2 regions of the Lacibacter aquaticus genome follow, and region 2 is predicted to be linked to the other one. Evidence: riboswitches for the same ligand, from Rfam matches in the RefSeq annotation. Region 2 holds a riboswitch; the other holds the start of a gene.
The links. Region 2 has a riboswitch for cobalamin ahead of WG954_RS18885 (ribonucleoside-diphosphate reductase small subunit). Riboswitches for the same ligand answer to the same signal wherever they lie in the genome.
Positions count from the first base shown of each region.

Region 1: linked by a shared signal. The riboswitch ahead of WG954_RS02230 (TonB-dependent receptor plug domain-containing protein) and the one ahead of WG954_RS18885 (ribonucleoside-diphosphate reductase small subunit) in region 2 are both predicted to bind cobalamin.

Region 1 covers NZ_JBBKTT010000001.1:505,388-511,948, reverse strand. Annotated here, with positions in the region: gene WG954_RS02235 (DUF6580 family putative transport protein) at 1-1, opposite strand, end outside; gene WG954_RS02230 (TonB-dependent receptor plug domain-containing protein) at 70-1,920, opposite strand; cobalamin riboswitch at 2,023-2,294, opposite strand; gene WG954_RS02225 (sensor histidine kinase) at 2,428-3,519, shown strand; gene WG954_RS02220 (LytR/AlgR family response regulator transcription factor) at 3,540-4,238, shown strand; gene WG954_RS02215 (DUF6089 family protein) at 4,512-5,270, shown strand; gene WG954_RS02210 (dioxygenase family protein) at 5,396-6,130, shown strand; gene WG954_RS02205 (hypothetical protein) at 6,204-6,561, shown strand, end outside.
Region 2 covers NZ_JBBKTT010000001.1:4,412,834-4,419,394, forward strand. Annotated here, with positions in the region: gene WG954_RS18865 (hypothetical protein) at 1-226, opposite strand, end outside; gene WG954_RS18870 (D-TA family PLP-dependent enzyme) at 405-1,502, shown strand; gene eat (ethanolamine permease) at 1,520-2,836, opposite strand; gene WG954_RS18880 (NRAMP family divalent metal transporter) at 2,985-4,250, shown strand; cobalamin riboswitch at 4,363-4,574, shown strand; gene WG954_RS18885 (ribonucleoside-diphosphate reductase small subunit) at 4,687-5,658, shown strand; gene WG954_RS18890 (four helix bundle protein) at 5,728-6,090, shown strand; gene WG954_RS18895 (ribonucleoside-diphosphate reductase subunit alpha) at 6,120-6,561, shown strand, end outside.

The DNA of each region.
Region 1 (6,561 bases), 3.9 Mb from region 2:
TAGTTGATGAGTTATTAATGATGAGTAATGAGTGGATTCAACTAATCACTCATTACTCATCATTGATTATTAAAGATTGAATCGAATGCCTCCAATAAGGTTGATGCCTTGTGTGCTGTAACCTAATACTTCCACATAATCTGAATTCAATAGATTCTTACCATCAGCAAAAACAACAAGCTTGTCTTTTATAACACTGTATTCAGCATGAATGCCCCACAGCAAATAACTATCGAGGTTTACCTGTGTTGAAGGCCATGTGCCAAAATCCATATCGGTGCGCTTACCATAATTGTAAACATTTGTACTTACAAAAAATGCAGGTGTAACCTGGTATCCGATTGTTGCACCAAATGAATGTTTAGGCCGACGCAGCAAATTAAAGTAGCTGGTATCTTTTCCTCCCGCCCCTTTGGTAGTTACTTCTCCATCGAGGAAACTGTAGTAAGCAGTTAATTTTAATTTTTTATTGAACTGGATGGTAGGCTCAATTTCAATACCATAATCATCCTGCTTATCGTAATTCTCATATTTCGATGTATAGATGATAACATCTTTGTTATGACGGTTGAAGTAAACTGCTCGTACACTTATTTTATCGTTCAATAAAGAAGTTTGCACACCTGCTTCAAATGTTTGTGAATGTTCAGGCTTCAAATCAGGGTTTGCGCCCCATGCACCATATAATGCACTAATGCCCGGCGCACGAAATGCGGTGGCGTAGTTCACAAACAGTTTTGTGTTTTCATTCAGCACATATGATGGATTGATGCTGTAAGTAAAGTTGTTGCCATACTTTGAATGTTTGTTATAACGTGCACCTGCTTCTAGGTAAAAATTACCAAGGTTTTGGAGAAACACACTCAGATAAGGGCTATTGATATGAACGTTTGAATCAAGATTTTTCTGGTAGCGATTATCAACACCCGCCAGCAATTTTACTTTTGGTGCAATTTGATAGTAAGCAAACAGGTCAACAATTTTATTCGTGCCTTTGTAAGAAGTAGGCCCCCATGCTTCACTGTTAAAGGTTCGATCCATTTCATCGTAACTAAAGTAAGCACGGCCACCGGCTTTTTCTGTTTTTACTTCAACAGCAGAACCAGCAGTAAATAAAGATGAAGTATAGTTGTTGGCAGCATCAGCAAATGAACCATTGTCGTAACCACCCTGAAAATAACTGTAGCGTGTAAATGGTTGTATGCGGATGTTTTTTGTTACGGGCGCATCAACACTAAAATTAAGTGCATTGTTCAGGAACCCATCCTTATCGAAATTGCCTGTACCGGTTTTGTCAACTGCTTCGGAAATACCTTTTGATTCGTTATGTGAGAACGAGAAATTGTAGTTAGTTTTTTCAGCAGTACCACGCACACCTGCTGTGAATTTATATGTATCAAAAGAACCTGCTGCTGCAGATCCATAGAACTGTGCAGGTTTTGATGCGCCACGTTTTGAAATGATATTGATAACACCGGCAACAGCATCAGAACCGTAGTTGGTAGATTGTGCACCTTTTACAATTTCGATACGTTCGATCTGGTCGATGGGAAGTAAGCGCAGATCAAATGCACCGGAGAAGGATGGATCATTAACAGGTATACCATCAATTAAAATAACAGTATAACCATTACCAGCACCACGCATAAAAATACTTTTGTCTTTACCGGGATTGCTGGTAGCACCATTAACTACAATACCGGCCTGTTCTGTTAAAAGTTGTGCCAGATCTTTTCCTGCGCTCTGTTCAATTGTTTTGCGATTGATGACCGTAGTTACCTTTCCTGTTTCAAGCAGTTTCTGGTTTACCTTGTTAGCGGTAATCACCACTTCATTCAATGATTTTACTGTACTGTCCTGGGCATTTAGTTGACTGCTGAAAAATAATCCGGCAGCCACTACAAATAAATTCTTTTTCATGTGTTGAAAAAAGGGTTTGTTGTGACTGCTTTCAGAAAAAGAAATAGAAAATATAAAAGCGATTTGCCGTTACACCTCCTGCCTTTCACCCGAAAGCAAATGATTAAAGAAACTGTATCGGCAGGTCTTCTGGCTCGTTCGCTGCTGAGCACCTTCCCATTCATGTGCCAAACAGCTTTCATGAACAGTGGTTGTAGAAATCAGCAGGATGAGTGATGAATGATGAATAATGAGTGCAGAACTGCTTTACTCATCGTTCATTACTGATTACTCATCATAAGAACTTACAGCTACGGGGATAGCGCCGGATTTGCACCGGACTTCCCTTTTAATTCCGGCTATGAACACCGGAAACCGCTACGGGAGCAAAAGTAGGGGAGCGGTACCTGTTCGTCAAAATAAGTTTTTGCACATGCTGAGGCGGATAAAACGCCCTGTTCATCTGCTCATTTTACCCGTTCACCGATACTCTGTGCATTTCTTATTTTTAACGAACTTCATTTGCACATGAACCGTTCTTCCGCCATAACAGTGAGTATGCATATTGCAGGCTGGCTCCTGTTTTATTCTATGGTAGTTGCTTTTATTGCAAACGGGAATCCCAATGGTGGTTCGTCGGAGCTTCCTCTGTTAAGTGGGCCTTTCCTGTTCTTCTTTCTTGTTTTTCCTGCTATTTTTTATACCAATCGTTTCCTGCTCATCCCTAAACTGTTCAATAATAAACAATACTTGTTGTATGCGCTTGCATTTGCCGGGTTGTTTCTGTTGGTGTTTTGGTTAAAACCATTTGATGGAGTGATAAATCATAATCAAGGGCAGGGTAATGTTCGGCCGCCGGATGGGATGACGGGACCACCACCATTTAAACTGAATGAGTTTTATCCGCAAGGGCCTCCACACAAGCAGTCGAAGTTTGACATCATGAGCACCATCCTGTTTCTGTTGGTGTGGCTTTTTTCATCGGCTATGTTTGTGTTCAGGCAATGGCGGCAATCGGAACAACGCATCTTACAAGCCGAGGCAGATAAGGCTAATGCAGAGCTTTCGTTTTTAAAAGCACAGGTGAATCCGCATTTTCTGTTCAATACACTTAACAATATTTATTCATTGGCTGTAAGCAAAAGTGAACATACGGCAGACAGTATTATGAAACTGTCGAATATCATGCGTTACATTACGGATGAAGCAAGAGAAGATAAGGTAGATCTGCAACAGGAACTGGATTGTGTTCGTGATTATATTGATCTGCAACAATTGCGACTTGGAAAGAACGCCCAGGTAATGTTTACACTTACAGGTGAAACAGAATGGAAAAAAATTCCACCGCTGTTACTCATGACTTTTGTTGAGAATGCATTTAAATATGGTGTAAGCAATCACGAACCTGCACCTATCGTTATACGTTTGGAAGCAGCTGAAAAGGAATTGTATTTTGAAACGATCAATAAATTGTATGAAAAGAACACGCCACTAGAGCGTACAGGTATTGGTCAACAGAATGCGTTGAAGCGATTGCAGCATATGTATCCATCAAAACATAACATCAGTATGGAAAGTGAAAATGGCTTTTATACGGTTAAACTAACTTTACAGTTCTGATTTAAAACTTATCTGCATCTATGTCGTTAAAATGTGTAGCCATTGATGATGAGTTGCCTGCTTTGGAGCTGATTCAGAAATACATTTCTGATCATCCGCATTTGCAATTAATGCAAACGTACACCGATGCAGTATCGGCGTCTGAATATTTAAAAACCGCAAGCGTCGATCTGTTGTTTGTAGATATTAATATGCCTGATATAACCGGGCTTGATTTGGTTCGTTCGTTGAGTAAGCGGCCCATGATCATCTTCACCACAGCGTATAAAAAATTTGCAATCGATGGGTTTGAATTGAATGCGATAGACTATTTATTAAAGCCCATCAGCTTCGAACGGTTTTCAAAAGCAGTGCAAAAGGCTGCCGATTATCATCAATACAAAACCAAACCAGCAACCAGCACTGAGGAAGCATTGATGGTTTTTTCGGAATACCAATTGGTGAAGATCAACTGCAGTACTATTGAATACATCGAAAGTTTGGATGATTATATCCGCATCAATATCAGCAACGATAAACCGGTGATGACCTTAATGACACTAAAAGCTGTGTTAGAAAAACTCCCTTCCACACAATTTAAAAGGATGCATCGCAGTTATATTGTAAACATGGAGAAAATAAGATCGGTTGCCAATCGAAAGATCAAATTGTTATCAGGTGCAGAACTTCCAGTCAGCGAAACTTATCTCGATGTGCTGCAGGCCTGGAAACGATCCTGATCCGTCGGTACAAAATAGCAATTCACCGATATTTTGATGATGTTCAACTTACGGCATCTATTTTGCAGCAACGAAATAATTATAAGAAAATACTGCATGAAACAATTCTAGTCCTCATTTGTCTGTAACAACGCCCCGTTTTTAAGATCCAGCTATTTAACAAATCGTGTAAAATCCGTATCCTGTTTTTGCGTTACAGGCATAACCTCCACATCCATCTTATTCGCTTACCAAACTTGCTGCTTTCATTAAACAAGTATAAAAATCAATTGAATGAAAGCAAATTACATCCGTCCAATTTCTTTCGTGCTTGTGTTCGTATGTTCATACGAAACAAAAGCACAGGTCAATATATCGAAGTATGAAGTAGGGGCTAATATTGGCACTTACATTTACCAGGGCGATCTTGCGCCCAGCCGTTTTGGATCATTTAAAACAATGCAACCCGGCTTGGGTTTATATGGTACAAAATACCTGTCGCCGTCGTGGGGTGTAAGAGCCAATCTTAGTTTCTCAAGATTAAATGGCGATGATGCAAAGTATGCAACACCTGATTACCGGCAGCAACGCAATTTTAATTTCAAAACAAATTTGTTTGAAGTATCCGCCGTTGCTGTATGGAAACCGTTTGCCGATAATTTTTCAAATAAAGGAAAGGGAAGTATTTCACCTTACTTATTTGCGGGCGCAGGGTTGGGATTGGTAAAGATCAGGCGTGATTGGAGCAATCTCAATCCTGCTTACTTTGCAGAAGACAATGATTTTTTAACCGGTCTTGCATCCGACCAGGCTCATCGTACTCCACGACTTATGCCGGTTATACCAATTGGCGCAGGTGTGCAATATGGTTTATCTGATAAATGGTTCCTGCATCTTGAAACAACTTACCGTTATACATTTACTGATTATTTAGATGGGTTTAGTCGGTCTGCTAACCCATCAAGAAAAGATACGTATTCCAGCATTTCAATCGGAGCTACGTACAAATTTGGCAAGAATGCCAGCTGGAAATGCCCGCCGTTGCGTCAATAGCAACCAATTCACCGATGCATTGTACTTGTTGGTCGACTGATAAAAAATTTCATTAAACATCACCGGTAGATTTACATCAGAAAGAACGAAAGCAGATTTTTTATCACAACATCAAACCAATTTGTATGGAACGCAAACACTTTTTAAAAAATATGTTCATCGGTGCGGCATCTGCTCCAGTTATTTTAGCAGCGTGCAAAAAAACAAGTGCAACAGATACGGATAATGGTTCGGGAACAGGAACGGGCGCAGGCAGTGGCACTTGCTCTGTTTCGCCAACTGAAACAGCAGGCCCTTTTCCTACTATTACACCATCATCACTTGTACGTACAGATATTCGTGACGACAGAACAGGCGTTGCTTTCACTATTAAAGTAAATATTCTGAACACCAACAGCAGTTGTGCCGCTTTGCAGGGCGCAATTGTTGATATCTGGCATTGCGATAAAGACGGTTATTATTCAGAATATGGTGGTACGGGTATGCAATCAGTTAATTATACGGCTGTGCATTTTTTGCGTGGCCGCCAAACAACTGATGCAAATGGTCTTGTTCAATTCACTTCAATTTTTCCCGGTTGGTACACCGGTCGTGCAACACATATTCATGTGCATATTTACAAAGCAAACGGTACATCATTATTAATTACACAAATTGCTTTTCCTGAAGGAAGCAGCAGTGCAGTGGTTGCAGTGAATGCTGCAAGTTCTTATGGTTACACAAAAGGCATGAGCGGTTATACTTACAATTCAGGCGACAATATATTTAGTGATGATACGAGCGGAAAAGAGATTGCTTCTATCAGTGGGAGTGTGGCTGCAGGGTACGTGCTTACACATAATATTTATGTAGCTGCATAAGAAACTTGTTTTCTCATACATATAAGCGCTGGTGGAGCGGTTTTGCAAAGCCGGTGCTTTTTTCAATTTAGTTATGCAACGAAGGATCATTCGAATTTGTTATAAGAAAGTAATTGATGTTAACGCACAACCTGGCTGGGAAAAATTATTGTGGGAGCATACCTGGCAGGAATTGTTTATGCAGCAGCAGTTCTATAACGGCGAAAAGAAACATCAAGCATTCTCCGCTTTACTGAACGATGTACCCACTGCTGAAAAATTACATTTTCTCACAAGCACTGCAGCCGTTGGTTACCTGCGTCAGCTGAATGGATTTATTCCCGATGTGTACAATAACAGAGGGCATCGTTTTCTCACCTTCAGTGATTTTAAATTTGAGATCATCGATTCTGATTTCACTGATAAAACAAAACACCGTGTAGCTATCAGTT
Region 2 (6,561 bases):
CCGCCATACCGCAATGATAATATTTCACTTTCAATTCGCTTTTGCTGTGGGCGGCTGTGAGCTGGATATTCTTCAACTGTTTCATCTCCTGGTTGAACTGCTGCAATACCAGTTTATTATCAATATAAATTTCGAACCCCTCCCCGCCCATTGGTGTTACGAACGAGTAAATAAAAGAGCTGGCTGCAACCAGGAATACCATTACAAATAACTGTTTCGCTTTCATAACTATTAATTTAAAAAATGATATAGATAAATGAACAGTGTAAAGTTGTGAAAGCTTTAATCGCTCTGCTAATTCGTTTGACCAATGGGCTGTGTTGCTTGATGTAATGCAGAACCTGACTTTTTTGGATGAATTACTTCGATCAAGTAGCTTTATCTAAATTCAACATTTGTTTCTCATGAATTGGTACAATATAAAAAATATCGATACGATTGATTCGCCTGCCTTGCTTCTGTACAAAGAACGTATTCAACAAAACATCGACCATGCAATTAACATGATCAAAGATGTTGAACTTCTTCGTCCGCATGTAAAGACAAATAAAACTTCTGAAGTATGTGCGATGATGATGGCGGCAGGTATTACAAAATTCAAATGCGCCACCATTGCCGAAGCAGAAATGCTGGCCATGCTGAATGCAAAAGATGTGCTGCTGGCTTATCAACCCGTTGGACCAAAAGCAAAACGGCTATTATCATTGGTGCAGCAATATCCGCAATCCATATTCGGTTGTGTTGTTGATAATATTGATACAACAAAGGCTTTATCAGACCTGTTTACTGCCAACAACATAACCATTAACATATTTATTGATCTCAACACAGGCATGAACAGAAGCGGCGTTAAACCGTCAAACGCTTTTGGGTTAGCTGAACAATTGATTTCATTATCCGGTATTCAGTTCAGAGGCCTGCATGCATACGATGGTCACTTGAGAGATACTGATCTTGAACTACGTCAACAAAAAAGCAATACAGCATTTGATGAAGTGCTTACACTGGCAACACAAATTGAAAAACTCACCAACAAGCCAACAACGATTATTGCGGGTGGCTCTCCTACTTTCCCAACTCACATTAAACGAAATATTGAGTGCAGCCCGGGCACATTTGTTTATTGGGACTGGGGTTACAAACACCAGGTGCCTGATGAGCCGTTTGATTATGCCGCACTTGTTTTAACAAGAGTAATTTCTATTATTGATGAGCAAACCATCACTACAGATCTTGGACATAAATCAGTTGCAGCAGAAAATCCATTACCAAGAGTTCATTTTTTGAATGCGCCTAATGCTATACCCTACTCGCAAAGCGAAGAACATTTGGTATTGAAGGTTGCAGATAGTAACACATTCAAAGTGGGCGATGTTTTGTACGGCGTGCCCGTTCATATATGTCCAACGGTTGCGTTGTATGACAAAGCGGTTGTTGTTGAAAACAATGAAGCCATAACAACATGGAAGGTTGTAGCAAGAGACCGTGCAATAAATGTATAGCAATTACATCAACTCGTTTACTGATTTGCAGACGATAGCAGTTTCTTATACTTACCTGAAACTACAAACAGGATAATGAGCAAAAGCAATGCTGTAAAAAAGATAACACTCAACATTACATTGTAATAAACGATCGCAACCAAACAAACTGTTGACAATATCAAAGCCATGATGGGAAAATAAGGATAAAGCGGTGCTTTAAATGGCCGTTCAAGCATTGGCTCTTTCTTCCGCAATACAAATAAACTTATCATGCTGGTGATATACATCACAATTGCACCAAGCACAGAAAAAATGATCAGCTCATTTGTCTTACCTGAAACAATAGCAATAATACCAATGATGGCACCAACAATCAATGCCCTGTGTGGTGTTTGAAAACGTGAATTCAGTTTTGCCAAACCTGAAGGCAGATAATTTTCTCTTGCCAATGAAAACAACTGTCTTGAATAAGTAAGAATGATGCTGTGAAACGAAGCGATCAATCCAAACAAACCAATACCGGCAAACAGTTTTGTGAGCTGGTTCTCCTTTCCCAATGCAATGCTAACTGATTCAGGCAACACATAATCGATGGTTGTTAATTTTTCCCAATCTGTAAGTCCACCAGTAAGGATCATTACACCCAATGCCAGCACTACCAGAGTTGCAATACCAGCCATATATCCTTTAGGAATCGTTCGTTTGGGATCTTTGGTTTCTTCAGCCACCATCGATACACCTTCAATAGCGAGATATAACCACATAGCAAAGGGCAATGCCGCAAATACACCTGCCCAACCAAATGGCATACTGTTGTGCATAAAATTTTTCAGTTGAAAATGCGGCGCAACAATACCCATAAAAAACAGTAATTCGATCACTGCCAACAAGGTTACCAGCAATGTAAACAAAGCCGATTCTTTTATACCCAGCATATTGATGGCAGTAAACAACACATAACAGCCAATGGCCGTGTACATCACATTCATCGATGGATATAAGAAATGGATATAACTACCCAGTGCATAAGCAATAGCAGGTGTTGCAAATAAAAACTCAATGAGTGTAGCATAACCGGCAATCAATCCGCCCAATGGACCAAGTGCTTTATAAGCATATGTAAACGGACCGCCTGCATTAGGAATAGCTGTAGTAAGTTCAGTAAAGCTGAAAATAAAGGTGACGTACAGCACCGTTACAGCAATTGTTGCAATGAGCATACCTACTGTTCCACCGGCTGCCCACCCGTAATTCCAGCCGAAATATTCACCGGAAATAACCAGGCCTACAGCAATAGCCCATAAATGAATTGCTGTAAGTGCTTTTTTTAACACGGGTTGTTTTGTTGCCATAGTTGTGTCATGGGTGTTTTCAAAAATAACTTTTCTTATCATTCATTGCAGGATAGTAACGAAGAACAATTTATTGAGTGAGCATAATCAGTGATGAACATAAGTTCTGATCGTATCTTTTGCCCGTGTATCTGTAACAACTTTTTTAATGCACTATAAAAAAAACTTATCGCAAAAGCTGGTAAGATTCTGGAAAAAGATCGGCCCAGGTTTAGTGACTGGCGCCAGCGACGATGATCCTTCGGGCATTGCAACCTATTCGCAGGCGGGCGCTGCTTATGGTTTGTCAACTTTGTGGACTTCCATTGTTGCATTTCCTCTCATGGCCATTATTCAGCAAATGTGTGCACGAATTGGTTTAGTTACCTCGAAGGGATTAACAGGAACCTTAAAGAAACATTACCCCAAACCTGTTTTGTACATAATGCTGTTGTTCAGCTTTCCCGCAATTGTTATGAACATTGGTGCCGATATTGCAGGTATGGGTGCAGTAGGCAACCTGTTATTCCCTTCAGTTGATGCAACGTATTTCAGCGTTTTGTTTACCGTGATCCTGCTGGGACTTATCATTTACCTGCCCTATCAAAAAATTGCCGCTGTTTTAAAATATCTGTGCATCGTAATGCTTGTATACTTCATTGTTCCTTTTTTATGCAAACAGGACTTTGCACTAATTCTAAAATCTACATTCATTCCTACCATCAAATTCAATAAAGATTTTATTGCCATACTTGTAGGTATACTCGGCACCACCATTTCACCTTATTTGTTTTTTTGGCAGGCTTCTGTAGAAGTAGAAGAAATGAAACACAAGAAAAAACGTTTGGTTGTTGATAAAAAACTGGTACATACTATGAATAAAGATGTAGACCTTGGTATGACCTTCTCCGGGCTTGTGATGTACTTTATTATACTTACCACAGGTACTGTTTTGTTTAAAGAAGGTATTCACCAGATAGATACAGTTGAACAGGCTGCCAGTGCATTAAAACCTTTGGCCGGAGATTTAGCCTACCTGCTTTTCTCGATTGGTGTTATTGGTACGGGGCTGATTGCTATTCCGGTGTTGAGTGGTTCTATCTCTTACATCATTACCGAAACATTTGGATGGGAAGAAGGACTCGATAAAAAATTTCACGAAGCGAAGGCTTTTTATATCATCATAGCTATTTCACTTATTCTTGGTTTATCGCTCAACTATGTTGGCATATCTCCCATCAAAGCGTTGATCTACACCGCCATTCTTTACGGCATTACGTCGCCGGTGCTTATTGCAATTATTCTGCACATTTCCAATAACAAAGAAATTATGGGCGATAATGTTAACAACCGCACAGAAAATATAGTTGGTTTTATTGCTTTGGCTATCATGACCATCAGTGCCGGCGTTTTATTATACCTGCAATTTGCCTGAAACTGAGTGCAGGCGCTGCTTTTCAGCCAACATGTTTCAAACCAATATTTGTTTTTCTTTTTTTTCAACATAACGTGAATAACAACTTCCGTTCATTCAGCCGATTGGGGTTTATTTTACAGTCCGTCTCGGTTGACAATACGCTTCAGCGCATTGCATTAAAAGGGAATCAGGTGTAAATCCTGAACTATCCCCGTAGCTGTTATCCCGTCGCCAATTGGCGAACTTTTGAACAACTACATCCACTGTCCCTCGATAAGAGGAATGGGAAGGACGTTCAAAAGGCGGGAAAGTCAGAAGACCTGCCGGTAGGAAAATTTAGTCACAACGCTTTCGGGAAGAAAAGCATTTGTACTGATTGTTTTCGCCACCTCTAAAGTGGCTCATGCTTTCAGCACTATACTTGTCCCCGGTAGCCAAAGTAAAAGAAGAAAATATGAAGCAAGAAGAAGAACTCCTGTTGAAGGAAAACAAAGACCGTTTTGTTATTCTACCCATCAACTATCCTGAAATATGGAAACATTATAAGCAGCACGAAGCCAGCTTTTGGACAGCTGAAGAAATTGATTTGAGCGGTGACCTGAAAGATTGGGAAAACCTCAACAGTGGCGAACGTCATTTTATTTCGCATGTACTCGCCTTTTTTGCAGCAAGCGATGGAATCGTGAACGAGAACCTGGCTGTGAATTTTATGAGCGAAGTGCAATTGCCGGAAGCAAGATGTTTTTATGGTTTCCAGATCATGATGGAAAACATTCACAGCGAAACATATGCCCTCCTCATCGATACCTATATTAAAGATCCGCAGGAAAAACATAAACTCTTTCACGCCATCGATACTGTTCCTGCTGTAAAGAAAAAAGCAGAATGGGCTTTACGTTGGATCGAGAACGGAAGTTTTGCTGAACGTCTCGTTGCATTTGCAGCAGTTGAAGGTATTTTCTTCAGCGGTAGTTTCTGCTCTATTTTCTGGATGAAGAAACGTGGTTTGATGCCGGGCTTAACATTCAGCAATGAGTTGATCAGTCGTGATGAAGGTTTGCATTGCGAATTTGCCTGCTTACTCTACAGCATGTTGCAAAACAAACTGAGCGAAGCAGAAGTAAGAGCCATCATTACCGATGCAGTAGAAATTGAAAAAGAATTTATCACTGAAGCATTGCCTGTTGCATTGATTGGTATGAATGCAAAACTGATGCAGCAATACATTGAGTTTGTTGCTGACCGTTGGTTGGCAGAATTAGGTTGTGCAAAAGTGTACAACGCCACCAACCCATTCGACTTTATGGAAATGATCTCCCTGCAAGGCAAAACAAACTTCTTTGAGAAGCGTGTAGGCGATTATCAGAAAGCCGGTGTGATGGGTAATAAAGAATCGCAGATGTTTTCAACAGAAGAAGACTTTTAAGATGTCGGATTTGTGATGTAGGATTTATGGTATGTCGCAAGTCCGAGCAAACAATTAAAGAACAGCACTATGACAAAGGAAGAGTTGAAAATCAGAACCAAAAAATTTCACATTGAAATAATAAAGGTCTGCGAACAACTCCCTAAAACTACAGCAGGTTTTGAATTAGCAAAGCAGCTCATCCGTTCAGGAGGTTCTGTAGGTGCAAATTATCGGGCTGCATGCAGAGCAAAGTCAACCGCTGATTTTATTTATAAACTGGAAATAGTAATAGAAGAAGCTGATGAGAGCATGTATTGGTTAGAAGTAATAACAGAAGCGAAATTAATTGCATCAAACATTACAGAGCCATTACTCAAAGAAGGAAACGAACTGGTGAGCATTTTTGTTGCTACGGTAAAGACAGTAAAGACGAACAATAACAAATCATAATTCATACATCACAAATCATACATCCCATTATGTTTGTAGTTAAACGGAACGGAAAAACAGAATCGGTAAAATTCGATAAGGTAACCGCAAGGATTGAGAAGCTGAGTTACAGCCTCAGTCCGATGGTGAACCCTATTGATGTTGCCAAGAAAACAATTGAAGGTATTTACGAAGGCGTTGCAACAACTGACCTCGATAACCTCGCAGCCGAAACGGCTGCATCATTAACAATCACACATCCTGATTATGCAATTCTTGCTTCACGCATTGCCGTGAGCAACCTGCATAAGAACACCATCAAGAGTTTTTCGCAGACAATGCGAAATCTTTACAACTATGTTGATAAAGCAACCGGTAAAAAATTACCGTTGATCGCTGATGATGTAATGAAGATCATTGAAGACAATGCGGAGTTGTTAGACAGCACCATCATTTACGATCGTGATTTCGCTTTTGATTATTTCGGTTTTA